DNA from 2 places in the Brotonthovivens ammoniilytica genome. Region 2 is predicted to be linked to the other one. Evidence: predicted binding sites of a transcription regulator. Region 2 holds the regulator's gene; the other holds the start of a gene.
The links. Region 2 encodes NrdR, which represses ribonucleotide reductase genes. Its sites were predicted from a motif close to CACAANATNTTGTG; they were not measured.

Region 1: nrdD (anaerobic ribonucleoside-triphosphate reductase) is a predicted target of NrdR. The motif match lies at 2,190-2,203, and genes of this name have one in related genera.

Annotation. Positions count from the first base shown of each region.
Region 1 is NZ_JAOQJQ010000003.1:76,126-85,007, reverse strand. Features, by position in the region: gene nrdD (anaerobic ribonucleoside-triphosphate reductase) at 1-2,054, opposite strand, end outside; gene gltX (glutamate--tRNA ligase) at 2,385-3,833, opposite strand; gene OCV88_RS08430 (AMP-binding protein) at 3,918-5,366, opposite strand; gene OCV88_RS08425 (LuxE/PaaK family acyltransferase) at 5,363-7,582, opposite strand; gene OCV88_RS08420 (MBL fold metallo-hydrolase) at 7,575-8,222, opposite strand; gene OCV88_RS08415 (acyl carrier protein) at 8,240-8,479, opposite strand; gene OCV88_RS08410 (MaoC family dehydratase) at 8,466-8,882, opposite strand, start outside.
Region 2 is NZ_JAOQJQ010000001.1:57,307-66,188, reverse strand. Features, by position in the region: gene OCV88_RS00325 (MalY/PatB family protein) at 1-370, opposite strand, end outside; gene efp (elongation factor P) at 721-1,278, opposite strand; gene rpiB (ribose 5-phosphate isomerase B) at 1,356-1,799, opposite strand; gene OCV88_RS00310 (YqeG family HAD IIIA-type phosphatase) at 1,839-2,396, opposite strand; gene nrdR (transcriptional regulator NrdR) at 2,496-2,948, opposite strand; gene OCV88_RS00300 (YlmC/YmxH family sporulation protein) at 2,985-3,239, opposite strand; gene ychF (redox-regulated ATPase YchF) at 3,272-4,372, opposite strand; gene OCV88_RS00290 (thiamine diphosphokinase) at 4,482-5,138, opposite strand; gene rpe (ribulose-phosphate 3-epimerase) at 5,181-5,834, opposite strand; gene rsgA (ribosome small subunit-dependent GTPase A) at 5,859-6,737, opposite strand; gene pknB (Stk1 family PASTA domain-containing Ser/Thr kinase) at 6,756-8,810, opposite strand; gene OCV88_RS00270 (Stp1/IreP family PP2C-type Ser/Thr phosphatase) at 8,804-8,882, opposite strand, start outside.

The DNA.
Region 1 (8,882 bases), on a different contig from region 2:
CATTCCCATACCAGCTTATTGTGCTCATCAGAAATAATCTGAATCTCTCCGCTGTACCCGCATTCCTGGCAGAAATCGCTCTTTGTATTTAATTCTGCATACATGATATTATCATAGATATATTTCATAACAGACAGAACCGCTTCCAGGTTGTCCTGCATATTAGGCACTTCCACATAACTGATGGCTCCCCCCGGAGACAGTTTCTGGAACTGCGCTTCAAATTTCAGCTTATCAAAAGCGTCAATTTCTTCCGTTACATGTACATGATAACTGTTTGTAATATAGTTTCTGTCTGTCACATCCGGAATGATACCAAAACGTTTCTGCAGACATTTTGAAAACTTATATGTTGTAGACTCCAATGGCGTTCCATAAAGACTGAAATCCACGTTCTGTTCTGCTTTCCATTTCGCGCAGGCATCATTCATATGCTGCATCACTTCCAGTGCAAATGGTGTTGCGGCGGGATCCGTGTGGGATTTTCCTGTCATATATCTGACACACTCGCACAATCCTGCATATCCAAGAGAAATGGTGGAATATCCGCCATGTAAAAGCTCATCAATGGTCTCACCTTTTTTCAGTCTGGCCAGCGCTCCGTGCTGCCATAAAATCGGAGCCACATCCGAAGGCGTTCCCTCCAGACGGCGGTGACGGCACATTAGAGCTTTATAACACAATTCCAGTCTTTCATCAAAGATTTTCCAGAATTTTTCCATATCTTTTCCGGAAGAGCAGGCTGCATCTACCAGGTTAATGGTCACAACACCCTGATTAAATCTTCCGTAGTATTTCGGTTTGTTTGTTTCCGGATCCACATAGGGGGTCAGGAAGGAACGGCATCCCATACAGGTATAGCAGTGTCCCTCTCCGTTTTTATCTACTTTATTCTGAAGCATTACCTTTTCTGAAATATAATCCGGCACCATCCGTTTTGCAGTACATTCTGCCGCCAGTTTCGTCAGATAATAATATTTGCTTCCCTCTTTAATATTATCCTCTTCCAGTACGTAAATCAGCTTTGGAAATGCAGGTGTTATGTAAACTCCCTTTTCATTTTTAATTCCCTGCATCCGCTGTTTTAATACTTCCTCAGTTACCATTGCCAGATCATCTTTCAGCTGGCCGTCTTCTACTTCGTTCAGATACATAAAAATTGTGATAAAGGGCGCCTGTCCATTGGTTGTCATCAATGTAATAACCTGATACTGAATCATCTGAACGCCCTGCTGAACTTCTTTTCTGACACGCATTTCAGCTACCTGATTAATGGTATCCTGATCAGCATCAATGCCGGCCTCTGCAAAATTAGCCGCAACCTCTTTCCGGAATTTTTCACGGCTTACCTGTACAAAAGGAACCAGCTGCGCCAGGGAAATGCTCTGGCCGCCATACTGAGAACTTGCAATCTGCGCAATTGCCTGAGTAGCAACATTGCAGGCTGTTGAAAAACTGTGAGGTTTCTCAATCATAGTCTCACTGATTACCGTTCCATTCTGAAGCATATCTTCCAGATTGATCAGACAGCAGTTGTGCATATGCTGTGCAAAATAGTCTGCGTCATGGAAATGAATCAGCCCCTGCTCATGGGCTTCTACGATTTCAGGCGGAAGCAGAAAACGCTTGGTAATATCCTTGCTTACCTCCCCTGCCATGTAATCTCTCTGAACACTGTTAACTGCCGGATTTTTATTTGAATTTTCCTGTTTTACTTCCTCATTATCAAATTCCAGAAGACTTAAAATCTGTTCATCAGTAGAATTTGTTTTACGCACCAGTGCTCTTTTATAACGATATGTAATATAATTTCTTGCCACGGAAAATGCCCGCTGATTCATAATCTGATTTTCAACAAAATCCTGAATTTCCTCCACGCTGAGCGCACGGTTCATTCCCTCACAGATGGTCCGCATATTTGCAGAAATAACTGCAATCTGTTCTTTGCTCATTTTTTCATTATCCGGCACAGAGCTGTTTGCTTTGATCACCGCCGCTGTAATTTTATCCAGATCAAACTGGACTTCTGTTCCACTTCTCTTTATGATTTTCATGCCCGTCTCCTGTTTCTGTTATACTATATATAGATCTTATTTTTTTATGTCTGCTGACATTGTACAACATATGGTATTTGATTACAATACCCAAAACCATATATTGTGTCTTTTGAAATCAGTCTCATTTCACAATACCAGATCTTGTGTCTGAATATTCTAATGGAATCATTCTTATTATACTGATTTTCGGGCATGAAAAAAGGGCTATTGCAACACCTCTGGCACAAGTTTTCCCGGTAACAGTCTTTCCTCTGTATTTTCAGAAAACTTCCAAAGTCTGCAAACAGCCCTGAATTATTATAAATCGGCTCTCTTACCTTCTTGAACTTATTTCAACATTTCAATTGCCTTTTCAATACGTGCAACAGATTCCTCTTTTCCCAGTACCTCCATCAGTTCTGTAGCTCCTCCCGGAGTCATCTGTTTTCCGGAAACAGCCGTGCGGACAGGCCACATCACATAGCCGTTTTTGTATCCTTTTTCTGTAATATACTCTTTCAGCATCTGATACAGGGCATCGTTGCTGTAGTCCTCCTGATTTTTCAGTTTCGGCAGAACCTCTGTCAAAACTTCTAATGATGTCTCCGCATTTGTTTTCATTTTCTTGTGTGTATACATGGAGATATCATAATCCGGAAGTGTATCAAAGAAATCAATATGTTCACCAATCTCCGGAAATGTTTCAATTCTGGTTTTCACCATCTGGGCAATTTTCTTAAGATCATAATCTTTTTTAACTGCCTTCCGGATATACGGCTCTGCCATCTCATAAAAAGTATCAAAATCCATGGCTTTTAAATACTCGCCGTTCATCCATTTCAGTTTCGTCATATCAAAAACCGCAGGTGATTTGCTGATATGATGGTAATCAAATTTTTGTATCAGCTCTTCCATAGAGAAAATCTCCTGATTATCAGAAGGACTCCATCCAAGAAGAGCCACAAAATTTACCACAGCTTCCGTGAGAAATCCCTGCTCAATGAGGTCTTCATAGGAAGAATGCCCGCACCGCTTGCTGAGTTTCTGATGCTCTTCATTGGTAATCAGCGGACAGTGGATATACTTTGGCTCTTCCCAGCCAAAAGCCTGATACAGTCTGGTGTATTTCGGTGCTGACGACAGATACTCATTTCCCCGGACTACATGAGTAATTTTCATCAGATGGTCATCCACTACATTGGCAAAGTTGTAAGTAGGATATCCGTCAGATTTTATGAGAATCATATCGTCCAGTTCAGAATTTGGCTGTGTAATATCCCCGTAAATTTCATCATGAAAGGTTGTCTCACCTTCGTTGGGAACATTGGCACGAATCACAAAAGGCCTGCCTTCGGCAAGGTTTGCCTCCACTTCCTCTTTTGACAGATGCAGGCAGTGCTTATCGTAAACACTGATTTCCTTATCTCCGATGGTCTGTTTTAAAGATTCCAGACGCTCTTTATCGCAGAAGCAGTAATAAGCCTCTCCTTTTTCAATGAGCATTTTGGCATATTCCATATAAAGTCCGGATGCACAGCGCTCACTCTGCACATAAGGACCGTAACCGCCGTCTTTATCCGGCCCTTCATCGTGAATCAGCCCAGTCTTTTTCATGGTGCGATATATAATATCAAGAGCCTCATCCATAAAACGCTCCTGATCGGTATCTTCAATTCTTAAAACAAACTCTCCGCCTTCATGTTTTGCAATCAAATACGTATATAATGCAGTCCGAAGATTCCCTACATGCATTCTCCCTGTAGGACTTGGTGCAAATCTGGTTCTGACTTTTGTCATTATCTGGCCTCTTTTCTTTTATCTTTTCATTTTATTTATGTTTTTCTTTTACTCCGGCTATTATATACGAAAAAGACTGTTTTCTCAACTGTTTCCCCGAGATTTTCCGTGGATATCCCGTAATAAAAGCTGTGTGTACTGTATTTTTCCTGCGCTGTTTCTTGGAATCTGTGGAATTTTCCTTACCAGAAACGCTGATTGGTGCAATCTTGTCTGTTCTGAAAGAAAGCCTGCAATCTCACCGGGAGCAGCTGGGCTTTTATCTTCTATATAAATGCAGATTTTCTCATCGGTTCCCGTACAGGCTGCCACACTGTCCGGATACCGGCAGGCCAGCATCTTTTCCAGCATATCAAGACTGATGCGTTTTCCAAATATCTTTAAAAATCGTTTCTTTCTTCCGGTAATATAATAAAACCCTTCTGCATCCCGTTTTGCCAGATCTCCTGTAGCAAGCCTGCCTCTTTGCTCATCACCTCTTGACAGATCTTTGCGCCCCCCGGCATATCCCAAAGAAACATTTGGCCCATAATAGATCAGCTCTCCTTCTGTTTCCGGCGCTTCGATCACCATTCCTTCCTCATCCTGAAGCTCCAGACGGCCCCCGGGAACCGCAATCCCAATACTCCCGGGCTTTTCCAGATTTTTTTCCCAGGGAAGGTAGGACATCCGGGCAGTGGCTTCCGTCTGGCCGTACATAATAAAAAACTTTATTCCTTTTTTTCTGGTCCAGGAGGCAAAATACTGCTGAAGGGTTCCCGACAGCCTGCCTCCGGCCTGGGTCAGTACTTTTAAATCCGGCAGTTCCATGGCATCCAGCCGCAGCCGTTTCAGCATTTCATATGTATGAGGCACACCGGCCAGAGCCGTGGCTCTCTGCTCCTTTACCAGCTTCCAAAAACGCTCTTCAAATACCGTTCCTGTTGTCAGCAGTATAGATGCACCTTTTAGCACATGGCTGTTAATTACAGACAGTCCATAAGTATACTGCATAGGCAGATTTGTCACCGGCCGGTCATCTTTTGTAAGATTCAGATATCCGGCAATAGACAGTGCATTACTCTGCAGATTTTCATAGCTAAGCCGCACAAGCTTTGGACTTCCGGTGCTGCCGGAGGTTGGCAGCAGCAGCCCCAGTTCAGGATACATCTGGCAGCGCCTCTCCCCGGTTCTGACTGTGAGATATGCTGCATTTTCCCACAAAATATGTCCCTTTGGCATTTTATTTTTTTCGGCTGCCGGATAAATACAGATTTCCGGCTCATAAATTTTCATCATCTCTCTGATCTGCTCCGGCGGCAGATCTTTATCTAACAGAACCGGCACAATTCCCCTGCGCAGCATCCCAAGATATGCACTGACAGCTTCCAGCTGATTGCTGCAAAATAAAAAAGCAATAGTTCTGGACGGTATTCCCTTCAGCATCTCATCCGCCAGATCATAGCTTTCCTGATAGGTCAGATGCTCCCCGGTTTCTGTTATAAACAGTATCCTTTCCCTGTACAAATCTGTTTCCTCATAAAATTTCATCATCTTTCCTCCGTAAGAAGCAGATATAAATCCTTCCGGTCCCAGACCGGATCAAAAACCAGGGCTTCTCCGGGGGAAACCACCCGGTCAACACCAGGACATCCGGCGGCTCTTATTTCATCATACAGCTGCTTTTTACAGATACCTGCAGCTGCAATGGTCTGAATCTTTGCCTCCATCCAGGGATACAGCTCACTTGTTTCCTTTATATCTTTTTCAAAAAACATACCACACACCCCGGAAAGCTCCCATAAATGCTCGGGCAGTTCTTTGCAGGGAATAATATACAACCGGTTTCCAAAACGCTTTACAGGCTCCAGACCTTTTTGTTCCAGACAGGCTCTGCAAAGCTTTTGATATTTTGCCACGGACTTATAAAAGTCCAGAGGATACGCCTTTGCCTGTTCTGCCAGCGCCGTATGCCAGCGGTCTTTTGCAAGACTTATCTCTTCCCTGGCCGCTTCCCCTGTCAGCCAGAAAACAGTAATGGGACTGGAGCAGGCATTCTGATCTGCTCCGTATGTGTCCTGGTAAAACCGATATGCCAGTTGACATAATTCTTCTTCTGATTGTTCCAGTATATAAGAGACCGATAACACTGCAATGGAATATTTATCCGGAAATATGATATCTGATGCTCCCTTTGCCAGAGGAATCTTTTGAATGCTTCGCACGGTATCATCACTGCCCCATATGATACGGACCTGACAGCATTCTGAGTACATCTGTGTCACTTTTCGGTCTGCCCGGTATCGGACAAAACTGCTGCACTCCTTCAGCTCTCTGTATGTTTCCTTTTGAAACAGCTCTTCTATAAGGTTACATAAAATATCTGTCTCCGGAGCACTCTGCCCCGGCAGCCGGACAACATTTCCATTTCCTGCAAGCAGCCCAACAGCCCATGAATAAGCGAACATCACCGGCATATTAGAAGGTACAATATGAAATACCAGCCCCTTCCCACGGCGTCCCTGACGTTTCATTGCTTTTAAGTTTGCCGGACGGCACCAGAATCCAAAAGCACACAGATCCGGATATCGCTGCAGTTCTTTCTTTTTCCGGATATATTCCGATACTTCCGTCAAAAAACCAACCGCTAATTCATCAAAAACTGCCGCCTTCCGGGGCTTTGGTTTTAAAACTCCGGCCGCCAGAAAGATATTCGCGTCTGTCTTTTTGGCCCGGCTTTCTGCCAGCACATCACTGCAGCCCCGCAGCCCGGTTTTTGGTATTCTTCCTGTTACTTTAAAATAGCTTCCCTTCCGCCCGCAGGGGCAGTGGTCTGTTCCCAGCAGGATGCCAAGATCTTCCGTCAGAATCCTGTGGCCCGGATAGGATTTGGCTAAGACACTGGAAAGTGCTAAAATCCCCTCTTCCCCTGTGTCACATTCTGAAAAATCTGCAGCCCGAAGCACCCGTATATCAGAATAGCAGCTGGCATGAAGATGACCACACTCACACTCCATAAAAATACTTCCCGTCTGCTCCGCCATCCCGTAATAGCTGCTGATATGTCTGATGCCGCAGACACGTTTCAGTTCCCTGGCAAATACATCTTCGGAAACGGCTATCTGCTGCATTTTTTTCCAGCCTCCTCCATGAATCAGATATCCATTTGACAAATCAAGGGACAGACCTCTTCTCTTTAATTCCTGGCAGAAATATTCCCAGACAATATAAGTAAATCCAAAAACCAGAATGTTTTCTCCCTCATGCTTTTTAAGAAAAGCCGTGATTTCCTCTGTCAATAAATGCATCTGTTCATCCAGTGCATAGCACCGCTCAGCAGAAAGTATGGAAAACCCTAAAATCCCTGCACCTCTGGCAGAAAATCCTCTCCGGTCTCTTAAAACATTCCGGCTGTCAATCACCAGCATCGGCAGCCGCTGATTCCCAATAAAATCTCCTGCAATTTCACACAAAGCCTTCTGCTGAAGATTCGCCGTCTCCCGGTCCAAAAAGATCCGGGAGACACGCTCACCGGAAGTTCCTGAAGAAGTAATTATTTTCACGATTTCTGATTCCGGGACACTTTTCAACTCCAAATCCTTAAATGCACTTACCGGGACAAAAGGCATTTCTTCTTTCAGACCGCCGCAAAGCCTCCGGTACGGCTCACATTTGTTTTTGTGTATCTTTGTAAGTTCTCTTAATTCCCGGTTTATCCTGCGGTTCTTTTCCTGCTGTGAAAGCCTGTATACCCCTTTATTTTCATTCATATGCCCCCATCTCCCTTGTATAAACATAGGGCTGCCCATGGCCGGGATAAATAAACAATCCCGACGGCAGACACGCAAAATATTTTCTGGCCTCTTTTTCATATCTGTCCGGAGCTCCTCCGGTAAATCTTGTAATCACCGGCTGATTCTGAATCAGATAATCTCCCGTAAACAAAAAAGCCTCATCCAGCCAGATCACGCTGCTGCCCTTAGAATGCCCCGGCAGCGCCTTCATGGTAATCCGGCATCCCTCCCATAAAAAACTATACTCTCCCTGAAATATTTCATCTGCAGGCCTGCATACAAAATCCGGGTGCCGTTTTCCGGCAGTCTGTCCTGTCTGATAATAGACATACATATCATAAATCGAAGACAAATTACTTCTAACATTCTGGATGCCCAGACTGCAGGCTTCGCTGGCCGCTGCCGGAATCTGAAAGTACTCCCGGATTTCTTCCAGCCCTTTGATATGATCAAAATGTTCATGGGTCAGCAGAATCTTTTCCGGCTGCCATCCACACTCCGAAATCAGCCCTTTGATTTTATCCGGTTCATTGGGATCTATAATAAGAACCTTTTTATTCTTTTCTATCAGATAGCTGTTGCTTCCCATTGTTTCTGAACTGACCGTAATAATCATTGCTTTCCCCTCTGCTTTTACTCCAGAATAACGCCATATTCTGCCAGCACTTCTTTTCCTTTTTTATAAGAAGAAAATGCCAGCACATCCGATGTCTCCATTCGGATTTCAAACTCGCCCTCCAGTTCTGCAATCAAATCCATATGTCCAATGGAATCCCACTGGGGAATTCCCCTGTATTTCAATTCTAAAAGCTCATCCTCTGTTACATCCAGATTCCGGATAAACGCCCGGTTATATTTTTCAAGATTTGTCATTCTTTTGTTTCTCCTTTATATAAAATTTCCGTTTAGAAAGTATCTGACTGCAGTCTGCCTGGACAACAGTTAATCCATCCTGGTTCACGCACCGCCCCTTTAACAGTACCCGATAATGACCGGGATACTCCTCAATATCTTCCAGTACAACTTCAGCCGTAATGGTATCTCCCCAGAATACCGGCAGATCAAAAGTAATACTGGTTCCCGAAAAAACAGTTCCCGGCCCCGGCAGCTTCATGCCCATCACCGTTGAAATCAGGCTTGCGGTAAGCATTCCATGTACCACAGGCTTTCGATACAGACTTTCGGACGCCGCGCCCGGATCCAGGTGGATACTGTTAAAGTCTCCAGTTAACCTGGCAAACGCTGCCACGGCCTCCTCATCCAGCACTTTCGTAAA
Region 2 (8,882 bases):
AGGGATAGTAGACAGGCTGCTGAATCATCACACCATCCCCCGGATTCGTAAAAGCCCGTACTGCTGCTGCCAGGGCAAATACAATTCCCGGTGTGCTGATGACCCACTCCCGGTCAATCTTCCACTGAAAACGTCTGGAAAACCAGCTGCAGACAGCTTTATAATACCCATCTGTCCTTCCCGTATATCCGTATATTCCATGTTCCACCAGTTCCTTTAGTTTCTCCTTTACTTCCGGGACGGTTTCAAAATCCATATCCGCCACCCACATAGGAAGGGTATCCTTAGAAAAACCGTTTTTCTCTAAAAAGTCGTACTTCTCACTGGCAGTGCCCCTCCGGTCAATGATTTTATCAAAATTATAATCCATGATTCTCCCTTCCGCCGCAGTGCGATCCACAGTGGAGCGTTTTTTTACTCTATAGGAATCAGTACTTTTCAGCCTTATCACAACGCAGTATTTCCTATAGAATAAAAAGAATCCTGCCACGGCAGGATTCTCCGCCTGCGGCGGGTTGCGTAAGCAACATGACTCCCTTCCGCCGCAGTGTGATCCACAGCGGAGCGTTTTTTTACTCTATAGGAATCAGTACTTTTCAGCCTTATCACAACGCAGTATTTCCTATAGAGTAAAAAAAGAATCAGCGCCTTCAGACATTGAATCACTTCTCCGCCTGAAATCCGCTGAATCTGATTTACTCTGCCATCTGTCTGTTATCCTTAAACACGTGACAGATAATCGCCGCTTCTTGTATCAATTTTAATCTTGTCCCCCTGCTCTACAAACAGCGGTACATATACGGTAGCTCCGGTCTCAACAACTGCCGGCTTTGTAGCACCTGTTGCTGTATCGCCTTTAAAGCCCGGCTCTGTATCTGTAATTTCCAGCTCTACAAACATTGGAGGCTCTACCGCGAATACATTTCCGTTGTGGGAAAGCATTGTTACGTTCTCGTTTTCTTTTACAAATTTTAATGCGTCGCCAATGGCATCCTGTGCCATAGCAATCTGATCATAGGTATCTGTATCCATAAAATAGTACAGATCTCCATCATTGTACAGATACTGCTTCTCAGTTCTGTCAATACGTGCCTGGGGACATTTCTCTGTAGGACGGAATGTTTTTTCTACTACACCGCCGCTCTTAATATTTTTTAATTTTGTTCTAACAAATGCAGCACCTTTACCAGGTTTTACATGCTGAAATTCAATAATCTGAAAGATATTGCCTTCTAACTCAATTGTAATACCATTTCTGAAATCTCCTGCTGAAATCATCTGAAATCCTCCTTGCCAAATAATGGGCATAAAACTGCCCCTACTTTTAAATATTCTATAATAAACCCCTGGATATTTCAACCTTTTTCTTCAATTGCATGAATCAGATCAATACGCTTTTGGTGTCGTCCCCCTTCAAATTCAGCCCCCAGATATGCATCCACTATATCCTTTGCCGTTTCCATTCCTACGATTCTGGCGCCAAAGGCAATCATATTGGCATTGTTGTGCTGTTTCACCAGCCGGGCGGTGGTTGCCTCTGAACATACAGCTGCCCGTATCCCCTTTACCTTATTGGCCGCCAGAGAAATACCCACGCCGGTGCCGCAGATTAACACTCCGCAGTCTGCCTCTTTTGCCGCCACAGCTCTGGCCGCCCTCTCTCCGTATTCCGCATAATTGCAGCTTTCTGCAATATCCGTGCCCATATTAATTACTTCATGTCCTGCTTCCTGCAGATAAGAAACCAGCTCCCGCTTCATTTCCACTGCCGCGTGGTCATTCGCTATAACGATTTTCATACCCTTGTCCCTTTCACACTCTCATCTGATTTTGTTACATTATTTCCGGTATCGTTCATACAGGCTTATAGGTGTATCCTTACTCTTTTTTCCAAGCCGCTTCATATAGGAACGGTATCCCAGCAACACCACTGCCTCCAGCCGGCGTTTCAGCACAATTTGAATTTCCTCTTTCCAGTGTATTTTTTTTACCATAATTGTCCGGATCCCCGTCCTTTTGGCTCCAAAAATATCGGTAAAGATCTGATCACCGATAAATACGGTATTATCCTTCTTTGTATGCATCAGCTCCATAGCTTTTTCATAGTTTTTTACGGAAGGCTTGTGGGCATCAAATATATAATTGACATTTACACTGTCATTAAACATCTTCACCCTTGGCTCCTGATTATTAGAAAGCAGGCAGCAGCAAAATCCAAGCTCTTTTAAATGCAAAAACAACTTTTTTGCACGGTCATCTGCTGGTGCCCCATGAGTTACCAGTGTATTATCAATATCAAAAATCAATCCCCGGAATCCGTCCTCATACAGCCGGTCAAAATTAATCTTGTATACAGATTCAATATACATATCCGGATAAAACTTTTCAAATCCCATACGCTTATTTTTAACGTTCTTTCCTCTCTTATGGTTTTTTTCATAGATTTAGCCTAAACAGACACCCTATGGTATCTGCTTAGGCTACACGAAACAAATCTATTGGTTCAGCATTTTCTTTAATTCATTCATAAAGGTATTCACGTCCTTAAACTCCCGGTAAACTGACGCAAATCTGACATACGCTACTGCATCAATATCCTTTAATTTGTCCATTACCATCTCACCAATGACATTACTTGGAATCTCTTTTTCTTCTCTGTTAAAAATCTCCACTTCCACATCATCAATCAGCTGGCTGATCTGTTTGACAGAAACCGGACGCTTATGGCAGGCCCGCAAAACCCCGGCTTCTAACTTTGCCCGGTCATACTGCTCTCTGTTGTCATCTTTCTTAATGACAATTAACGGAATGGTTTCCACTTTTTCATATGTAGTAAAACGTTTTCCACATTCATCGCACAGTCTTCTGCGGCGAATAGAATAATTGTCATCAGCCGGCCTAGAATCAATGACTCTTGTGTTATCATTGCTGCAAAACGGACACTTCATCTGGTTATCCTCCTGTACCTTACTATTAAGTTCATTTTACATCCTGCACCTGACTTTTTCAAGACATACATCCACCAGAATAATATCCGGACCGATTTTTACTATCTTATCCCATCCAATGACATATTCGCAGTCTCTTCCAAACATTCCGAACCACCGGGCCGGCCCCCGGATCACCATAGCATAAATCTTGCCTGTACATTCATCAAACTCCAGGTCGTCCACGCAGCCAAGATTTTTGCAGTCTTTTACATTTACTACTTCTTTGTTATGAAACTCACATAATCGCATAAAAAACCGCCGTTTTTTATTATTATATGATACTACACGTTAAAACGGAACAGAATTACATCCCCGTCCTGCACAACATATTCCTTTCCTTCCAGTCCAACCAGACCTTTTTCTCTGGCTGCAGCCAGACTTCCCCACTCCAGCAGGTCTTTATAATTCACCACTTCTGCGCGGATAAATCCCCGCTCAAAATCAGTATGAATCTTTCCCGCCGCCTGAGGCGCTTTTGTTCCCTTTTTAATAGTCCAGGCTCTGGTCTCATCCTCACCGGCTGTCAGGTAACTCATCAGTCCAAGGAGGCTGTAGCTTGCCTGAATCAGCTTCTCAAGCCCTGACTGCGAGAGCCCAAGATCCTCCAGAAACATGGCTTTCTCATCCTCGTCAAGCTCTGCAATCTCCTGCTCGATCTGCGCGCAGATTACAAAAACACCGGAGCCTTCCCCGGCTGCCAGCTCCCGGACTGCCTGCACATGTGTATTCCCGGCTCCGTCATCCGCAAGATCATCCTCTGTTACATTTGCCGCATAAATAACAGGCTTTGCGGTCAGAAGATTATAAGAAGCAAACCATTCCTGCTCATCTTCATCCTCACTGACCTCATACGTCTTAGCAGGCTTTCCGTCTTCTAGATGTGTCTTTATGCTCTCAAGCAGCGCCAGTTCCTTAGCAAGCTTTTTATCCATTCTGGCGCCTTTAGCTGTTTTTGCAATTCTTCGTTCCAAAATCTCAAGATCTGAAAAAATCAGTTCCAAGTTAATGGTCTCTATATCTCTTGCCGGATCAATGCTCCCGTCCACATGTACTACATTGGTATCTTCAAAACATCTTACTACATGTACAATAGCATCCACTTCACGGATATTTGCAAGAAACTGGTTTCCCAGCCCCTCTCCCTTGCTGGCTCCTTTTACAAGACCTGCAATATCAACAAACTCAATCACAGCCGGCGTCACCTTTTTGGAATGATACATATCTCCCAGCAGCTTTAGACGCTCATCCGGTACCGCCACAATCCCTACATTGGGATCAATGGTACAGAACGGATAATTGGCTGACTCTGCTCCCGCTTTTGTCAGAGAATTAAAAAGGGTGCTTTTCCCCACATTGGGAAGTCCCACGATTCCTAATTTCATAATTCATCTATCTCCTTTGGTTTTATTTTCGCATTTCAGAGCCTGAAGGCTCCTGTTATCATATACTACAAAATCAATTCATTTGCAATGATTTACCAGTTCTCACAAATCAGTCCCTGGACTCTATCACAATCAGCAGTCCGCTGGTAAAGGTAATTTCAGCCTGTTTTTCTGTAATTTCATTGCTGACGCATCTTCCGTTTCCGGATGCCAGACAGAAATGCTCCAGCCCATAGGCAAAGCCGGTAAGAGTCAGTCCTTCTACCAGGGGAGTAAAAGGAATCAGTGAAACATAAGTTCCAAACTGTTCATCCTTTTTTAATACCAGGGGGCTGTCTATCATCCGTATCCGGTTATTTGCATCCACAAAATAACAGACTGCTCCGGCATCCAGGGCAGCCTTTAACAGCTGTATATTTCCAAGCACATGATCCAGCCTTGTCCCCGTTGCTCCCAGAACAGTAATTTCTTTACTGTCCCGCTTTAAAGCTTCGTGCAGAGCCAGCTCCGTATCTGTTTCATCTTTTTGAGAAGGATACCTGACAATCTTATGGGGACAGGTTCTTTCATATTCAGATAGAACTTCACAGGACACCGAATCAAAGTCCCCCACAATTAAATCCGGCTCCACTCCTGCTTTTTGGCAGAAAATAAGCCCTGCGTCTGCCGCAATGATAAAGTTGAATTTTTGTTTTTGCAGATAATCACCGGCAAATGCTTCATCTATGGCACCGCCGGTAATAATAAGTGTTTTTATACTTTTCATTTTTCCGCTTTCTAACTGCCTGTTTTCTATATCCAGACAGCATCACTGTTCCATAATTTTCAGGAAAGATTCTACATTCCGCCGGATATCTCCCTTAAAAACAGCAGTTCCGGCTACAATAATATTGGCTCCCGCATCCATGATCTCCCGGACATTGTTTAGGTTTACCCCTCCGTCCACTTCAATATCAATCTGCTGGCCGCTCCGGTCAATTTTCTTTTTCAAATCCCGGATTTTTTCTGTTGTATACGGAATATATTTCTGCCCGCCAAATCCTGGATTTACACTCATTAACAGAACCATATCCAGTTTTGGCAGAATATAATCCAGAACAGACAGCGGTGTCGCCGGATTTAAAGCAGCTCCTGCCAGCACCCCGGTCTCTTTAATTGCCTCAATGGTCCGGTCCAGATGGCCGCACGCTTCCGTATGTACGGTGATAAGATCCGCTCCGGCATCCACGAAATCGTCAATATAGCGAACCGGCTCTTCAATCATAAGATGTACATCAAAAATCCGGTCACTGCAGGGACGAATGGATTTAATCACCGGAAGCCCCATAGAGATACTGGGAACAAAATTCCCGTCCATTACGTCAATATGCACATACTGGGCGCCGGCTTCATCTAGCAGCACCACCTGCTCTCCTAAGCGGGCAAAATCGGATGCCAGCAATGATGGTGATAAACAATTCATGATAATGATATTCTCCCTGTAATTTTAGTATCGTTTTTTATCTTTTAGTTCCTGAAAAATTTCCACATAGTTTTCATAGCGGATCCGGCTGATTTTTCCTTCAGACAGTGCCGCTTTCACTCCGCAGTCAGGCTCGCTGATATGACTGCATCCGGTGAATCTGCATCCGGACTCATACCGGGCAAATTCCGGAAAATATGCTCCAAGCTCCTCTTTTTCAAAACGGTCTACAGAAAGAGAGCTGAAACCCGGCGTATCTACAATATAGGTGCCTTCCTGAACAAAAATCAGCTCCGCATGCCGGGTGGTATGCCGTCCCCGCTGAATTTTTTCGCTGATCTCACCGGTTTCCATTTCTGCCTGGGGCGCTAACAGATTAATCAGCGAAGACTTGCCTACTCCGGAAGGCCCCGCCACGGCAGAAGTCTTACCAACCAGTGCCTGTCTGATTTCTGAAATACCTTCCTCTTCCTTTGCGCTGACAAACAGAAGCTGATATCCGCTTGTCTCATAAGCTTCCTTCAGCTTTACAAGCTCTGTCTCTTTTACCAGATCCATTTTATTAAAACAGATGACAGCCGGTATCTTTTGATACTCCATCATAATTAAAAAACGGTCCAGCAGATTAAAATTCGGCTTTGGCTTTACTGCCGCAAATATAACAACTGCCTGGTCAATATTAGCTGCCGCCGGCCGGATCAGCGTATTTTTCCTGGGCAGAATCCGGATGATATTACCGGTTTTTTCTGTCTCACTGATAACAGTAAATTCCACATCATCCCCCACCAGCGGTTTGATATTTTCTTTCCGGAAAATGCCCTTTGCTTTACATTCATAGATACCGGATTCTGCTGCATGTACATAGTAGAATCCGGCAATTCCTTTTATAATTTTTCCCTGCATAAAATGATCCGTGTACTGTTAATTTAAACGAGTAAAAGTTACCTTCTTCTCCTGAACATCCGTCTGGCTGCGCCCGTCTTCCGTTGTATAATACCAGATAATCTGCAGCGTTCCGCCGGACTCTCCTTCAATATCTGTTACATTGATGCTGTACGGGAACTTAGTAACACCATCCCAGGAACGAATCGTATCACCACTGCTGTCCAAAAGCTCAATATCTGCAGATGTAACCGTTACATTGGACGGCGCGCTGATATTGGCTTTATAGCCGTAAATCGGAGTTGTATCCTCCGGTCCTTTGCTGACAACCAAGTCTACCGTATCCCCTTTGTCCAGATATTTTCCGGAAGATGTGCTCTGCTCCATAACCTGGCCTGCAGGATAATCATCACTGTAATCCTGTGATACCTTGCCCACATTCAGTCCTGCATCTTTTAAGGCCTGTTTTGCCGCATTCTCTGTTTTTCCAAGAAGAGACGGCACTTTTACTGTTTCAGATCCCTGGCTTACATAAATCGTAACTGTTTCACCCTTTTTCAGACTGGTTCCGCCTTTTGGATCCTGGCTGATTACTTTTCCTGCCTCCACATCACTGTCATACTTAAATTCTCTGCTGGCTTTAAATCCCGCATCGCTGATTTTCTGCATGGCAATTTCTGAAGCATCGCCTGCAACATCCGGCACCTGGCCTTCCTCTTCTTCGTCAGAAGCACATACTACCACTTCTACTGTGGTTCCTTCTTCTACCTGCGTGCCTTCCACCGGATCCTGGCTGATAATCTGCCCCTCTTCATATTTATCGGAAGGTTCTGTATCTATCTGCTTCAGTTCAAGACCCATTCCCTTTAATTTTGTTTTTGCTTCATCAAAATCCATTCCGGTAATGTCAATCATCTCCACTGTCTCTTTTTTCTCTTCCGATACAGAAACAGGTTCCTGATTTTTATTCTTAAACGGACTGAAGTGGAAGACACCCATAAAGGAGCCTATGAGATAGATAACAATAATGGCGATAACAATAGCAGCTACAATTCCCATAATGGTAACTGCTTTTTCCATTTTCGGATTTAAAAATCCGCCCTTTCCCCCATCCTCTTCTTCGTCCTCTTCATCCTCGTCTGTATCTTCTTCCTCCTCATATTCTTCATCGGCGGGCTGTCTGGATGTTTTCTGCTGGATTTCATCAACCTCATCTTTGCTGATTACCCGGGTCTTATCATTGGCCAGGGGAACCATTGTTACAAAATCTTCATTGGGGCTTAGCAGAGCCTTTCTTAAATCAATTAACAGGTCGTCAATGGTCTGATAACGACGGTCCGGGCTTTTCTGCGTACATTTTAAAATAATCTTTTCAAGACTGATGGGCAGCTCTTTGGCATAAGCGCTTGGGGCCACCATCTCATCCTGAAGATGCTGGATGGCTACCGCAACCGTGCTGTCCCCGTCAAAAGGCACTCTCCCGGTTACCATTTCATACATTACAATTCCAAGAGAGTAAATATCGCTTCTGTTGCTGACATATCCGTTTCTGGCCTGCTCCGGCGATGCATAATGAACAGAGCCCATAACATCTGAATGAATAGTATTGCTACTGGCCGCTCTTGCAATTCCAAAATCGGTAACCTTTACTTTTCCTTCTGTAGAAATAATAATATTCTGAGGCTTGATATCTCTGTGTATGATATTTTTCGCATGTGCAGCCTGAATCCCTCTGCCTACCTGGATAGCAATGCTCAATGCTTCTTTAAAGGTCAGCTGTCCTTTCTTTTCGATATAAGTTTTCAGCGTAATTCCTTCTACATTTTCCATAACAATATAATAATTGCCGTTCTCACATCCAACATCATAAATATTTACGATGTTTGGGTGCTCTAGTCCCGCTGCAGACTGAGCTTCCGTCCGGAACTTTGTCACAAATGTACTGTCTTCACTAAATTCCTGCTTTAATACTTTAATGGCAACGAATCTTCCCAGTGTGTGATCCTTTGCCTTATATACATCAGACATTCCGCCTGCGCCAATTTTGCCGACAATCTCATATCGGTCCGCTATAAACATCCCATTCTCTAACATTCTGCCACCTCATCTGAATTCGGTTGAAATACTATTACGGTTATATTATCTTTTCCACCATTCTTATTCGCC